DNA from 2 places in the Desulfonatronum zhilinae genome. Region 2 is predicted to be linked to the other one. Evidence: predicted binding sites of a transcription regulator. Region 2 holds the regulator's gene; the other holds the start of a gene.

Region 1 (7,069 bases), on a different contig from region 2:
CAGTACCTGCTCACGGCCCTGGACAGTATTGCCACGGACCTGGGATTTCGTGAGTATACCTCGGCCTTTGGCCCGGGGAACATGAACATGCTCTCGGTGATCTGCATCACCATGGCCCTGATGGTCGGCACCGCCGGCCTGCCCCACGTGATCATCCGCTTCTACACCGTGCCCAGCGTGAAGGCCGCCCGGATCAGCGCGGGTTACGCCCTGCTGTTCATCGCCATCCTGTACACCACCGCCCCGGCCGTGGCCGCCTTTGCCCGGTACAACATCATCGACAGCCTGAACGAGCAACCTTATGCCGATGCCCCGACCTGGTTCACCAACTGGGAACAGACCGGATTGGTGGCCTGGGTGGATAAGAACGACGACGGGATCATGCAGTTTAGAGCCGGGGCGCCTTTTGTTGGAATCCCTCGGTTCACCGGAGAAACCGGGCCGCAAGGTCAGCGGTTGGTGGCCAACGACCCCACGGACAATCCCAACGAGCTGTACATCGACCGGGACATCATCGTGCTGGCCAACCCGGAAATCGCCAACCTGCCGAACTGGGTCATCGCGCTGGTGGCGGCCGGAGGTCTGGCCGCGGCATTGTCCACGGCCTCGGGATTGCTGATCGTTATTTCATCCTCGGTGTCCCATGATCTCTACTACCGGATGATCAACCGCCAGGCCACGGAAAAACAGCGCATGCTCGTCAGCCGGATCATGATCGGCGTGGCCGTGGTCATTGCCGGGTACTTCGGCATCAATCCACCAGGATTCGTGGCCCAGATCGTGGCCTTTGCCTTCGGTCTGGCCGCCTCGTCCTTCTTCCCGGTGATCATCATGGGCATCTTCTCCAAGCGGATGAACAAGGAAGGAGCCATCGCCGGGATGACCGCGGGCATCGGGTTCACCATGTTCTACATCATCCAGACCCGCTTCTTCGGCGTTGACCCCTGGTTCTTCGGGATCACCGCGGAAGGCATCGGGACCATAGGCATGCTCTTGAACTTCGCCGTGGCCCAGATCGTCTCCTCCATGACCAAGGCGCCGCCCCAGGAGATCCAGGACCTCGTGGAATCCATCCGCTCGCCGCGCGGCGCCGGAGCGGCCGTGGATCACTAGTGGATCACTGGTGGATCACTAATTGACTTGACGCGATCCCTCGCGCTTGAAGCAACAGCCCCCTTCCCGCATTCCACGCGGGAAGGGGGCTGTTTTTTTGGTTGATCCGCAGAGCTTTCCAGCTTTTCTTCTTGCGGGGGACCGTTGATTTTGGCATGAGTTGAAACCAGGAATGGAAGTGTCCATCCTTTTGCACACCTCGCCACTGATCCCCTTCAGCCATGGGGCCGCTCATGCCGGAACAGAACACCCAAAACGACAGTGATCCGCTTCCTGGCTTTGATCTCCAGGACATCTTTGACAACGCCCCCATCGGCATTTTTACGTCCACGCCCGAGGGACGCTTCATTTCGGCCAACCCCTCTATAGCCAAAATGCAGGGATATGATTCACCAGAAGAGCTGATTGAATCGGTCACGGACATCGCCGCACAGGTGTATGCCGACCCGGAAGACCGGAAGAAATTCATCCGTTTGCTGGAAGAGCACGGCGAGGTGGTCAATCATGAATGTCGGTTCCGTCGTCGTGACGGGACGGCGTACTGGGTATCCAGCAGCGTTCGGACTTTGAGAAATTCCGAAGGGCGTATTGTTGCTTATCAAGGATTCACCACGGATATTTCCGAGTGTAAACGGATCGAGCGACACTATCAGGACCTTTTGGAGAACATCAACGACGTCGTTTTTTTGTGGATTTGGACGGGCGGATCACCTACCTCAGTCCTTCCGCAAAGAATTTCATGGGGGAAAAAGCTGTTGACCTTCTTGGTCGTAACTTTCGTGAACTCATCGATCCCAGAGATATCCCCCTGATTGAGCACGCTTGGGAAAATGTTCTGCGAGGCCGGTTGGAGCCCGATCAATACAGGCTCTGCCTGGAACCAGGCGAAACTTTATGGGTGCGCACCTCAAGCCGTCCGATGGTGAAAGATGGTGTGGTCTGCGGCATTGTCGGTGTGCTCACGGACATCACAGAGCAGAAACGGGCCGAGGAGGCGCTGTGCGAGAGTGAAGCACGGTTCCGAAGCTTGTTTGAACATGTCCCCACCGTTGCTGTTCAAGGGTATGGAATGGATGGCGTGACGCTCTTTTGGAACAAGGCTTCTGAGAGATTCTATGGATACTCACCGGATGAAGCCATAGGGAAAAACCTTGTCGACCTGATCATTCCGGATGAAATGCGAGCGGGTGTTGTTCAGGAAATCAAAGCCATGTCCGAAACCGGAACGCCTGTTCCAGCCGCGGAACTTCATCTCAAGCGCAAGGACGGGTCTCGTATCCAGGTTTATTCCAGCCACGCCATTATCCACAGACCCGGCCAACCTCCTGAGCTGTTCTGCATTGATGTCGATCTGACTGAGTTGAAGCAGGCCGAGAGAGCCTTGTTGGCAGCCAAGGAGCAAGCCGAAGCCTCCAACCAGGCGAAATCCGAGTTCCTGGCAAACATGAGCCATGAAATCCGCACTCCGCTCAACGGGATCATGGGCATGATGCAGCTTTTGGAAGATACCACATTGGACTCCGATCAACGACAGTACGTCCAATTGTGCATGTCCTCGGCCAACCGACTGACCCGGCTGCTCTCGGATATCCTGGACCTGTCCAGGGTCGAAGCGAACAAGATGACCATCCATGAGGCCGAGTTCGTCGTCCAGGAGCTTGCCGACTCCGTGTCCGGCCTGTTCACCTTCAATGCCCAAGCCAAGGGCGTGGCCTTGGAGTGCAACGTTGATTCTGCAATCCCCTTTAAACTCATTGGAGACGAGGCACGGGTCAGGCAGATTCTTTTTAACCTGGTTGGCAACTCCCTGAAGTTTACGGAAAAGGGACATGTCCGAGTCGAGATGACGTTGTCGGCGTCGGATACGAATGATAACGCCGATGTGCTTTTCACCGTCACGGATACGGGCATCGGCATTCCTGAAGATGGGGCGAAACACCTCTTTGACCCCTTCTTTCAGGTGGACGCTTCCTCTACCCGAAATTTTCAGGGAGCCGGTCTTGGCCTGACTATTGTCAAACGGCTCGTGGACCTGATGGGCGGAAAGATTGCCGTGGAAAGCGAAGTCGGCCAAGGAACCACCGTGCGTGTGCTCTTGCCGTTCAAACGGCCTGCCGGTGCGGGCATCCCTGACCAGATCGAGGTGACGGGCCAACTTCATGAAGCCAAGCACAAACTGCGCATCCTGTTTGTTGAGGACGAACCGTCAAACGCCCTGCCGACCCGCAAACTGTTGGAAAAGGCCGGTCATGCGGTGACGCTGGCCGAGGATGGGCAACAGGCTTTGGACTTGTTCAAAGATCAGGATTTCGACGTTATCCTGATGGACATCCAGATGCCGGTGATGAACGGAGTCGAAGCCACCAAGGGCATTCGCTCATCCACCGACCTCGGTCCCAAGAAAGACATCCCCATCATCGCCCTGACCGCCTATGCCATGTTTGGAGATAAGGAAAAATTCTTGGAGGCCGGGATGGACGATTATTTGGCCAAACCGGTGCGGATGGAGGATTTGGAAAAAGTGCTGGAAAAACACTTACGCACAATCCAAAACATGGAGGAGTAAATGAGTCGAGCCTGAAAAGCCATTATCGCCAATAGAGCGCACCATGTGCTGCGGAGTGCGGCGGATGGCTTTTGGTTGAACCGAAACCGGCATCATTCTACTCCACCACCACCCCGGCGTAGCCCACCACCTGGGAATAGTCCCCGGTCGCGTCGCCGGAGGTGGCGTAGGCGATCAGGCGGGCCTGGGTCGCTCCAAGTGCGTTGGCCGCGGCCAGCCCCAGGGTCATGGGCAGCATCCCGCACATGGAGATCCGCTGGTCGCGCACCGTGGCGTAGAGCTTTTCCGGGTCGCGTTCCAGGGCGGCTTGCAGGGCCAGGCCGTCCAGTTCCTTGGCCCGCTGGGCGGAAACAAAGTGACTCATGTCCGAACTGACGAGGATCAGTACTGGTTTGGGCCACTTTGCGAGCACCTCGGCCAGTTCCCGGGCCGTGCGCAACAACACGTCCAGGCGCGGTTCGGCCACGGCCAGCGGGACGATCCTCGTTTGGGGTTGGACGGCCCAGAGAAAAGGCAGGAGGACCTCCAGGGAGTGCTCCTGGAGATGGGCCTGGTGGTCCGCTTGAATTGCGGGAGCAGCCTCCAGGATGTGTCCGGCCAGCCTTTCGTCCACGTCCAGGTGCGCGCCGGGCAGCAGCCAGCGACCATCGGGCCACAAGGCCAAGGGCTGTCCGAGTCCGGTATGGTTCGGGCCCAGCAGGAGCACGGTTTCCGTCGGGATCACTTCAGACAGGGTCTTGCCGCCCACGGACCCGGAGTACGCGTATCCGGCGTGTGGCAACATGGCCAGCAGGGCTTTGCGCGGCGTGGATTCCGGGGGGAGATGGCTGCGGACTTCCGCCTCCCAGGCCTGCCTGGTGCCGGGATAAAACCGCCCGGCGACAACGGGGTTGCGGTCCATGACGATTCCTCCGATCAAGATTTAGGATGGCGGGTTCAGAGCGGTTGAAAAACACCAAGACAGTCGGGCAGCAAGGCCCAAATCCTACGCCAAAACCCCAACGCTGCCCAGGCGTGACGGTGAAGAATTTTGCTGCATTTTTATCAAGATGACGCATTCAATAGCTTAAATTTAAATTATTTTGATATCATCTTTAAATTTAATCTTTAGCTTCCAATTCAATACAAATAGCCAATAATCTTGATATTCAGCTCAAAAACAGGCTTGCCTTTCCTGAGCATCTCATGAATAAGTCGCCTTGCTAGCACTCACCGTCTTCGAGTGCTAGCAAAACAAACCAATTCGGAGGAGAAAAAAATGAAACTGAAGCCATTGAATGATCGTGTTCTGGTAAAGCGGCTCGAGGGCGAGGAAGTGACCAAGGGAGGGATCATCATCCCTGATTCCGCCAAGGAAAAGCCGATGAAGGGCGAAGTGGTCGCCGTGGGCCCCGGCAAGGTGGGCGACGACGGCAAGCGCGCCGAGATGGCCGTGGCCGCCGGAAACAAGGTGCTCTTCAACAAGTACGCCGGCACCGAGATGAAGGTCGACGGCGAAGAGTTCCTGGTGATGCGCGAGGACGACATCCTGGCCATCATTGAAGACTAGGCCTTTCGCATCGCGATTCGACCAGGCACATCAACGACACCAACGAATTTTAGGACGCAAGGAGAATAACCATGGCTGCTAAAGAACTGCTTTTTGACACCAAGGCGCGTGAACGACTGAAGAAAGGCATAGACACCCTGGCCAACGCCGTAAAGGTAACTCTGGGACCCAAGGGCCGCAACGTGGTCATCGAGAAATCTTTCGGTTCCCCGATCATCACCAAGGACGGCGTAACCGTTGCCAAGGAAATCGAGCTGACCGACAAGTTCGAGAACATGGGCGCCCAGATGGTCAAGGAAGTGGCCAGCAAGACCAGCGACGTGGCCGGCGACGGCACCACCACCGCCACCATCCTGGCCCAGGCCATCTACACCGACGGCGTGAAGCTGGTAACCGCCGGCCGTAACCCCATGGCCATCAAGCGCGGCATCGACAAGGCCGTGGAGGCCGTGACGGCTGATCTGGTCAACCAGACCAAGCCCACCCGCGACCAGAAGGAAATCGCCCAGGTCGGCACCATTTCCGCCAACAACGACCCGACCATCGGCAATATTATCGCCGAGGCCATGAACAAGGTCGGCAAGGAAGGCGTGATCACCGTTGAGGAAGCCAAGGGCCTGGAGACCACCCTGGAAGTGGTGGAGGGCATGCAGTTCGACCGCGGCTACCTCTCCCCCTACTTTGTGACCGATCCGGAAAAGATGCTTTGCGAATTGGACGAGCCGCTGATCCTGATCTGCGAAAAGAAGATCTCCAGCATGAAGGACATGCTGCCCGTGCTGGAGCAGGTGGCCAAGATGTCCAAGCCGCTGTTGATCATCTCCGAGGATGTGGAAGGTGAAGCCCTGGCCACCCTGGTGGTGAACAAGCTGCGCGGCACCCTGCAGGTTTCCGCGGTCAAGGCCCCCGGCTTCGGTGAGCGCCGCAAGGCCATGCTCCAGGATATCGCCATCCTGACCGGCGGCCAGATGGTTTCCGAAGACCTGGGCATCAAGTTGGAGAACATCTCCCTGAACGACCTGGGCAAGGCCAAGCGCATCGTGATCAACAAGGAAAACACCACGATCATCGACGGTGCTGGCGATCCTGAGCAGATCAAGGCCCGGGTGCGCCAGATCCGCAGCGAAATCGAAGAGACCACCTCCGATTACGACCGTGAAAAGCTGCAAGAGCGGCTGGCCAAGATCGTCGGCGGCGTGGCCGTGATCAACGTGGGCGCGGCCACCGAAACCGAGATGAAGGAAAAGAAGGCCCGGGTCGAGGACGCTCTGAACGCCACCCGCGCCGCGGTTGAGGAAGGCATCGTGCCCGGCGGCGGCGTGGCCCTGGTTCGTGCCGTGAAGAGCCTGGATGCCATCAAGACCGTGGACGACGACGAGGCCGCCGGTGTGGCCCTGGTCCGTCGGGCCATTGAGGAGCCGCTGCGGATGATCTCCGCCAATGCCGGCTTCGAAGGCTCCATCGTGGTGGAGAAGGTCAAGGACGGCAAGGACGGCTTCGGCTTCAACGCCGCCACCGGCGTCTACGAAGACCTGATCGCCGCCGGCGTCATTGATCCCAAAAAGGTGACCCGCATTGCCCTGCAGAACGCCGCTTCCGTGGCCGGTCTGCTGCTGACCACCGAATGCGCCGTGGCCGAAAAGCCTGAGCCCAAGAAGGACATGCCCATGCCCGGCGGCGGAATGGGTGGAATGGGTGGAATGGGCGGAATGTACTAAACGCCTGTCCACGAGAACGGATACTGCTTCGCAGCAAAAGGCCGGACATTTTTGTCCGGCCTTTTGTTTTTGGTGCGACAAGCAGGTCTTGCGCGAATTGCCGGGTTTGCTTTAACACGGTTT
Region 2 (7,069 bases):
GTTCATCACCACGAACATTCAGGGAACGCACAATCTGCTGGAGGCCTCCCGCAAAGCGGGAATCGAATTGTTTTTACAGGTTTCCACGGACGAGGTCTACGGAACCCTCGGCCCGGAGGGCCTGTTCACCGAGGATACGCCCCTGGCCCCCAACAGTCCCTACTCCGCGTCCAAGGCCTCGGCGGATTTGCTGGTCCGGGCCTATCACGAGACCTACGGCCTGCCCACGGTGATCACCCGCTGCTCCAACAACTATGGCCCGTTCCAGTTTCCAGAGAAGCTGATCCCGCTGATGATCACCCTGGCCTGGGAAGACAAGCCCTTGCCGGTCTACGGCGACGGAGCCAACGTCCGGGACTGGATTCACGTCCTGGACCATTGCCGCGGCGTGGAGTTGGCCATGGACCGGGGCCGCCCCGGGGAGGTCTACAATTTCGGCGGCGACGCCGAACGCACCAACATCCAGGTAGTCACGGCCATCCTGAACCTGCTGGGCAAGCCCCACTCCCTGATTCGCTCTGTCCAGGACCGGCCCGGTCACGACCGACGCTACGCCATGGACTTCTCCCTGTCCGCCCGTGAGCTGGGATTTGCCCCGTCCGTCACCTTTGAACAAGGGCTTCAGGAAACCATCCAGTGGTACGAGGACAACCGGGAATGGCTGCGCAGGATTCAGGACGGCAGCTACCGAGACTTCATGGACGCCTGGTACGGAGAGCGGCGATGAACGAGCAAACTGATTCCCGCGCATACCAGACACCGCGAACCGTCATGGTCCTAGGCGGCAAGACCGGGCTTTTGGGCCAGTCCCTCTGCGCCGCCCTGACCAAGGCCGACTGGACCGCGCTGCCCGTGGGCCGGGAAGACGTAGATCTCTTCGACACGGATCAACTCGCCGCTTTCTTGGACCGCCACGAGCCGGACGTGATCTGCAACACCGTGGCCTACACCCAGGTGGACTTGGCCGAGGACGAGCCGGAACTGGCCATGCAGGTGAACAAACTCCTGCCCGTCAAGCTCGGTCGCCTGGCCAAGCAGCGCGGCATCCAGTTGGTACATTACAGCACGGACTTTGTCTTCGACGGCCAGGGCTGCGAGCCGTACCAGCCCGACGACGCCGTCAATCCGCTGTGCGTCTACGGCAAGACCAAACTGGCCGGAGAGAACGCGCTGCGGGAACTGGCTCTGGACCGATTGAGCATCGTCCGCACGGCTTGGCTCTTCGGACCGGGACGGTCCAACTTCGTGAGCAAGATTCTCACCCTAGCCTCCCAGCGCGCCTCCTTGAACGTGGTCCACGATCAGATCGGCTCTCCGACCTACACCCCGGACCTGGCCGAATATTCCGTGGAATTGCTCAAAGCCGGGGGGACCGGGATATTTCATCTCGTGAACGGCGGTTGCGCCTCCTGGTGCGAACTGGCCGCTTCCGCCGTGCAAGCCATGGGCCTGCAATGCGACGTCCACCCCATCACCTCGGACCAATATCCGCAAAAAGCCCGCCGCCCGGCCTATTCCGTACTGAACAGCGAATCCTTCACCGCGCTTACCGGTGTCAAGCCCCGCCCCTGGCTGCACGGGCTGCGGGAATATGTGTTTTGCCACGTCTGCTGATGCAGGTAATGGAGCGGCGTTTCACGCCTGCATCGGCCCATGCCCTCGAAATCGCTATCGAATCGGAATTGAACCTGGAATTAAGAATGCTGTGCATCACTCCGTGATTACGAAATCTTCTTGGACATAAGGTTCGATTTCGATCACGATTTCGTTTTCGATACCGATTCAGATAGCGGGTGAGTATCGCCCCCTCCTTCCTTGACAGAACCTTCCGGCATATTTATGGGGTCTAGCACTCTCTCTTATCGAGTGCTAGACAGGATACCACCATGGAACTTCAGCCACGCGAAATCGGCGTTTTGACGACGCTCATCGAGGATTACATCCAGACGGCCGCGCCCGTGGGGTCCCGGACCATCGCCAAAAAATCCAATCTGAACCTCAGCCCGGCCAGCATCCGCAACATCATGGCCGACCTGACGGACAAGGGCTATCTGGAACAGCCTCACACCTCGGCCGGACGGATACCCTCGGCGCATGGCTTCCGCTTTTACGTGGACACCCTATTGAAATATCACCCGCTCACCCCGGAGGAGCGGACCCAGCTCACCGAGCACATGGGCGACGACAGGCGGGATGTCTCCGAACTGCTGCGCAACGCCTCCCGGCTCCTGTCGGCCTACACCCGGCAGGTGAGCATGGTCCTGGCGCCCAAGGCCACGAACATCGGCTTCAAGCACATCGACTTCATCCTGCTCAAGCCCGGCCTGGCCATGGCCATTCTGGTGGTGGAGGGCGGCATCGTCCGCAACAAGATCGTCTCCGTGGAGCCCGAGTTGGGCACGGACGATCTGGTCACGTACAGCAATTATCTGAATCAGTTGTTCCAAGGCCGGACCCTGGCCCAGGTCCGGACCAAGCTGCTCCAGGAAATGGACGCGGTCCAGCGTGAGTATCAGGCCGTCAGTCAACAGGCCCTGGTCCTGGCCCAGCAGGTGTTCTCCGGCGGAAACGAGCGGGAAGTCTATGTCGAGGGCACGGTGAACTTCTTTACCCACCCGGAGTTCGCCAACCCGGCCAAGCTTCAGGAACTGCTGCGCATGCTGGAGGAACGCACCCAACTGCTGGAACTGTTGGACAAGGTGGCCAAGCCCGATGGTATTTCCATCATCTTCGGGCGCGAAGACGATCAGGAAGGCTTGCAGGAATTCACGCTGATTTCCTCTCCCTACCTGGGACAGGACGACCCCCTGGGAGTGGTGGGCATCATCGGCCCGATCCGCATGGACTACGCCAAGGTTGTCCCTCTGGTCGAATTCACGGCCCAGGTGATCAGCCAGCTCTTGAGAAATCGATTTTAAGGGCCCTAATAAAGGGTCCTGGATACGCAAGGAGGAGAACATGTCTCAAAAGAATAATCCCTATGCCGAGGCGGCACATCGGGCGGACCATACCGTGGGCGAGAACATTGATGTCGAGGATGTCGCGAACGGATCGGAGGAGACCGGAACGCCGAAAATGACTGCCGATATGATCGATGAGGAGCAGCTGACCCGGCTGTGCGAGGAAAAAGTCTGTCCCAACTGTCGACTTTTGGCTCAGGTCCAGGATGAAAAACTGCGCATGGCCGCGGACACTGAAAACCTGAAGAAGCGCTTGCAACGGGAAAAGGACGACTTTTGCAAATTCGCCACGGAATCCGTGCTGGAAGACCTGTTGCCGATCCTGGACAACCTGGACCTGGCCCTGGAGCACGGCGGAAAGACCGGCACGAGCAAGGAGCTGCTCAGCGGGGTGGAAATGACCCGCAAACTGTTTCTGGACATTCTCGCCCGCCACGAGTTGGAGCCTCTGGGCCAATCCGGCGAGGACTTCGACCCCAATTGGCACGAAGCCTTGGCCCAGCAGCCGCATCCGGACTTTGAGCCCGGCAAGGTCTGCCACGTGGTTCAAAAAGGCTATCGCCTCAAAGGACGGCTGCTCCGTCCGGCCAAAGTGCTGGTCAGTATGGAGTGCGCCGTATAATTTTTTCATCCGCCCCTTTACAAGCGGACAATCAACCTTAACTTGATCGAAAAATATCCATTGCGTTCAGGAGGAATCAAAAACATGGGAAAAATCATCGGTATCGATCTGGGAACGACGAATAGTTGCGTCTATGTGATGGAGGGCAAGGAGCCCAAATGCATCACCAACCCCGAAGGCGGACGAACCACTCCGTCCATCGTGGCCTTCACCGACAAGGAACGGCTGGTCGGTGAGATTGCCAAGCGCCAAGCCGTCACCAACCCGGAAAAGACCGTATTCGCCATCAAGCGACTGATGGGCCGTCGTTTCGACGCCAAGGAAATCACGTCCTGGAAGGATAGTTGCCCGTACAAGATCGTCGAAGGGAGCAACGGCGATTCCTACGTGGACATCAACGGCAAGAAGTACAGCGCTCCGGAAATTTCGGCGATGATCCTGCAGAAGCTGAAGTCCGACGCCGAAGCCTATCTGGGCGAAACCGTGACCGAGGCCGTAATCACCGTTCCGGCCTACTTCAACGACAGCCAGCGCCAGGCCACCAAGGACGCCGGACGGATCGCCGGACTGGAAGTCAAGCGGATCATCAACGAGCCCACCGCGGCCTCCCTGGCCTACGGCTTTGACAAGAAAAAGAACGAAAAGGTCGCCGTGTTCGACCTGGGCGGCGGGACCTTCGACATTTCCATTCTGGAAGTCGGCGACAACGTCGTTGAAGTCCGGGCCACCAACGGCGACACCTTTCTTGGCGGCGAGGACTTCGACCACCGGGTTATCGATTACCTCGTCAGCGAATTCAAGCGGGACAACGGAATTGATCTGTCCAAGGACCGCATGGCTCTGCAGCGGCTCAAGGAAGCCGGAGAAAAGGCCAAGAAGGAACTCTCCACCTCCATGGAGACGGAAATCAACCTGCCCTTCATCACTGCGGACCAGAACGGCCCCAAACACCTGCTGATCAAGCTCTCCCGGGCCAAGCTGGACAAGTTGGTGGAAGACCTGGTGGACCGAACCATTGAGCCCTGCAAAAAGGCCCTGGCCGACGCCGGACTGAAGACCTCGGACATCGACGAGGTGATCCTGGTCGGCGGGATGACCCGGATGCCCCTGGTGCAGAAAAAAGTCCAGGACTTTTTTGGACGCGAACCGCACAAGGGCGTGAATCCGGACGAGGTCGTGGCCATGGGCGCGGCCATTCAGGGCGGAATTCTGGCCGGGGACGTCAAGGACGTCTTGCTGTTGGACGTCACCCCGCTGTCTTTGGGCATCGAAACCCTGGGAGGAGTCTGCACCAAGCTCATCGAGCGCAACACCACCATCCCGACCCGCAAGAGCCAGGTCTTCACCACGGCCGCGGACAACCAGCCTTCGGTTTCCATTCACGTGCTCCAGGGCGAACGGCCCATGGCCGGGGACAACAAAACCCTGGGCCGCTTCGAGTTGACCGGCATCCCGCCCGCTCCCCGGGGCATGCCCCAGGTGGAGGTGGCCTTTGACATCGACGCCAACGGGATCGTCAACGTCTCGGCCAAGGACCTGGGCACGGGCAAGGAGCAGTCCATCCGGATCACCGCTTCCAGCGGCCTGTCCGAGGACGAAATCCAGAACCTGGTCAGGGACGCCGAGACCCACGCGGACGAGGACAAGAAGAAACAGCAGCTCATCGAAGCCCGCAACCACGCTGACTCCCTGATTTACGCCACGGAGAAGTCCATCAACGACCTGGGCGACAAGTTGGACTCCGTGCTGCGCGGCGAAATCGAAACCAAGATCGAAAGCCTGAAGAAGCTCATGGAAGGCGACGACGAAGCTGAAATCCGCCGTGCTTCCGAGGAGTTGGCCCAGGCTTCGCACAAGCTGGCCGAACAACTCTACGCCCAGAAAAGCGGTGGAGAACAGGGCGGCCAAGCCGGTCCCCAGCCTGGAGCGCAGCCGGGCGGCCAGCAGGACGGTCCGAAGAAGGACGACGACGTCGTGGACGCGGACTACACCGAGGTCAAGTAGCACTCCGGGATGCCGTCGCCTTGACAGGCTGTTTGCCGTATCCCTATACCTCAAGCCTGACCCGCGTTAACGCGGGTCAGGCTTTTTTTGTACGCGACGCCCGCTGCCTTTATCTCGTCCGATATCCAAGATGCCCCAGAGTCTCCTTTTCAAGGCGGTTGCATGGTTCACCAACTTGCTCTACGCGGAATCCTGATCCTTCTCCTGATCATCCCGGTCTTTTTCACCGGCGGCTGCATTGAGAAGAAACGCCTGCCCCCCATTGCCCCGCCGCCCGCGGAAGAGACCGTTCAGGGGCTGCTCCTGCAAGCCGACGCGGCGTGGCAGGCCAGGGACTACCAACGCAGTCGACAACTCTACGATGTCCTGGTGTCCGAGCCGCTGGATCATCGCCAACTGGACCTAGCCTGGGAGCGGTTGGCCGTCAGTTCCCTGCAGACCCAGGACTACGTCCGCGCCCAGGACGCCCTGATCCGCTGGGCCCTGCTGGACCCGAAACTGCGCCTGGACTGGTTCTGGCACGATTACCGGGTCCTTGCCCTGCTGGGGCAGGGCAAGGAGGATCAGGCCGAGGACTATCTGCTTCAGATCCTGCGGCAACCGGAATCCCCGTGGTCCTTGCGGTCCTCCGCCGGGATCCGACTCTCGGAAATATACCGCCAGCACAGGGACTACGCCCCCTTGCCCCTTCTCTTCGCCGACCTGCACGCCGCTGCCCCGGACGCCCAGGCCAAGGCCGAACTGGAACGGGTCGTGGTCCAAATCGTCAGGGAAATCCCGGATGCGTCGCTCCAACGGCTTGTAGAGCGAGTCCCATCCGCGGAGTCGACCGCCTTTCCCAACTCCGTGTTCGCCTGGGAACAGCGCCGTCGCGAAGCCCGGCAACGTCCGGGAGAATGGCCTGAGACCTGGGCGGCCATGCAGCGCCTCCTGCAGCAAGGTGTGTGGACTGATCCCCGGCCTTTCGTCGAGGACCTCGACGAATTGCAGGAGCACTTCGGGACGCCCGGTATCTGCGTCGGCCTTCTTCTTCCCTTGGACGGCCCACTGGCCGAAACCGGTTGGAAGGTGGTCCGGGGAGCAGAAGCCGGACGCGCCGCGCTTGAAAAGAACGGCTATCCGGTGCGCTTGGAGATCGCCAATTCCCAAGCCGCGGACATTCTGGAGACCTTGTCGACCATGGCCCCGGAATGCCGGATGATCGGCGGTCCGATCCAGCGTGACGCCTGGGACCGGCTGCACGGAACGAACCTCTCGTCCCAGCGCCGTTTTTTCACTTTCATGCCCACCATGGGCCAAGCCACGGAGGGCCAACAGGCATGGCGGTTCTTCGCCGGCCCGCAAGACCAGGTCCGCACCCTGGCCAACCTGGCCCTGAGCAAAATGGGCATCTCCAGCTTGGCCGTGCTCTTTCCCCAAGACCGCTTCGGCGAGCACATGGGAGAGATGTTCACACGGGAAGTTATCCGCATGGGCGGTCAAA

What was found. The regulator HrcA, encoded in region 2, represses chaperone genes, less so after heat shock. The targets are predictions, from matches to a motif close to TGTTAGCACTCNNNNNNNNNGAGTGCTAACA.
Region 1: a site for HrcA is predicted at 4,880-4,910, ahead of groES (co-chaperone GroES). Genes of this name have one in related genera too.

What each region holds. Positions count from the first base shown of each region.
Region 1 covers NZ_FXUJ01000002.1:104,842-111,910, reverse strand. Annotated here, with positions in the region: gene AC559A_RS02925 (sodium:solute symporter family protein) at 1-1,113, shown strand, start outside; gene AC559A_RS02920 (PAS domain-containing protein) at 1,347-1,925, shown strand; gene AC559A_RS02915 (PAS domain-containing hybrid sensor histidine kinase/response regulator) at 1,853-3,679, shown strand; gene amrB (AmmeMemoRadiSam system protein B) at 3,777-4,580, opposite strand; gene groES (co-chaperone GroES) at 4,938-5,228, shown strand; gene groL (chaperonin GroEL) at 5,300-6,946, shown strand.
Region 2 covers NZ_FXUJ01000020.1:28,712-35,780, reverse strand. Annotated here, with positions in the region: gene rfbB (dTDP-glucose 4,6-dehydratase) at 1-727, shown strand, start outside; gene rfbD (dTDP-4-dehydrorhamnose reductase) at 724-1,614, shown strand; gene hrcA (heat-inducible transcriptional repressor HrcA) at 1,887-2,918, shown strand; gene grpE (nucleotide exchange factor GrpE) at 2,959-3,582, shown strand; gene dnaK (molecular chaperone DnaK) at 3,667-5,586, shown strand; gene AC559A_RS14675 (hypothetical protein) at 5,749-7,069, shown strand, end outside.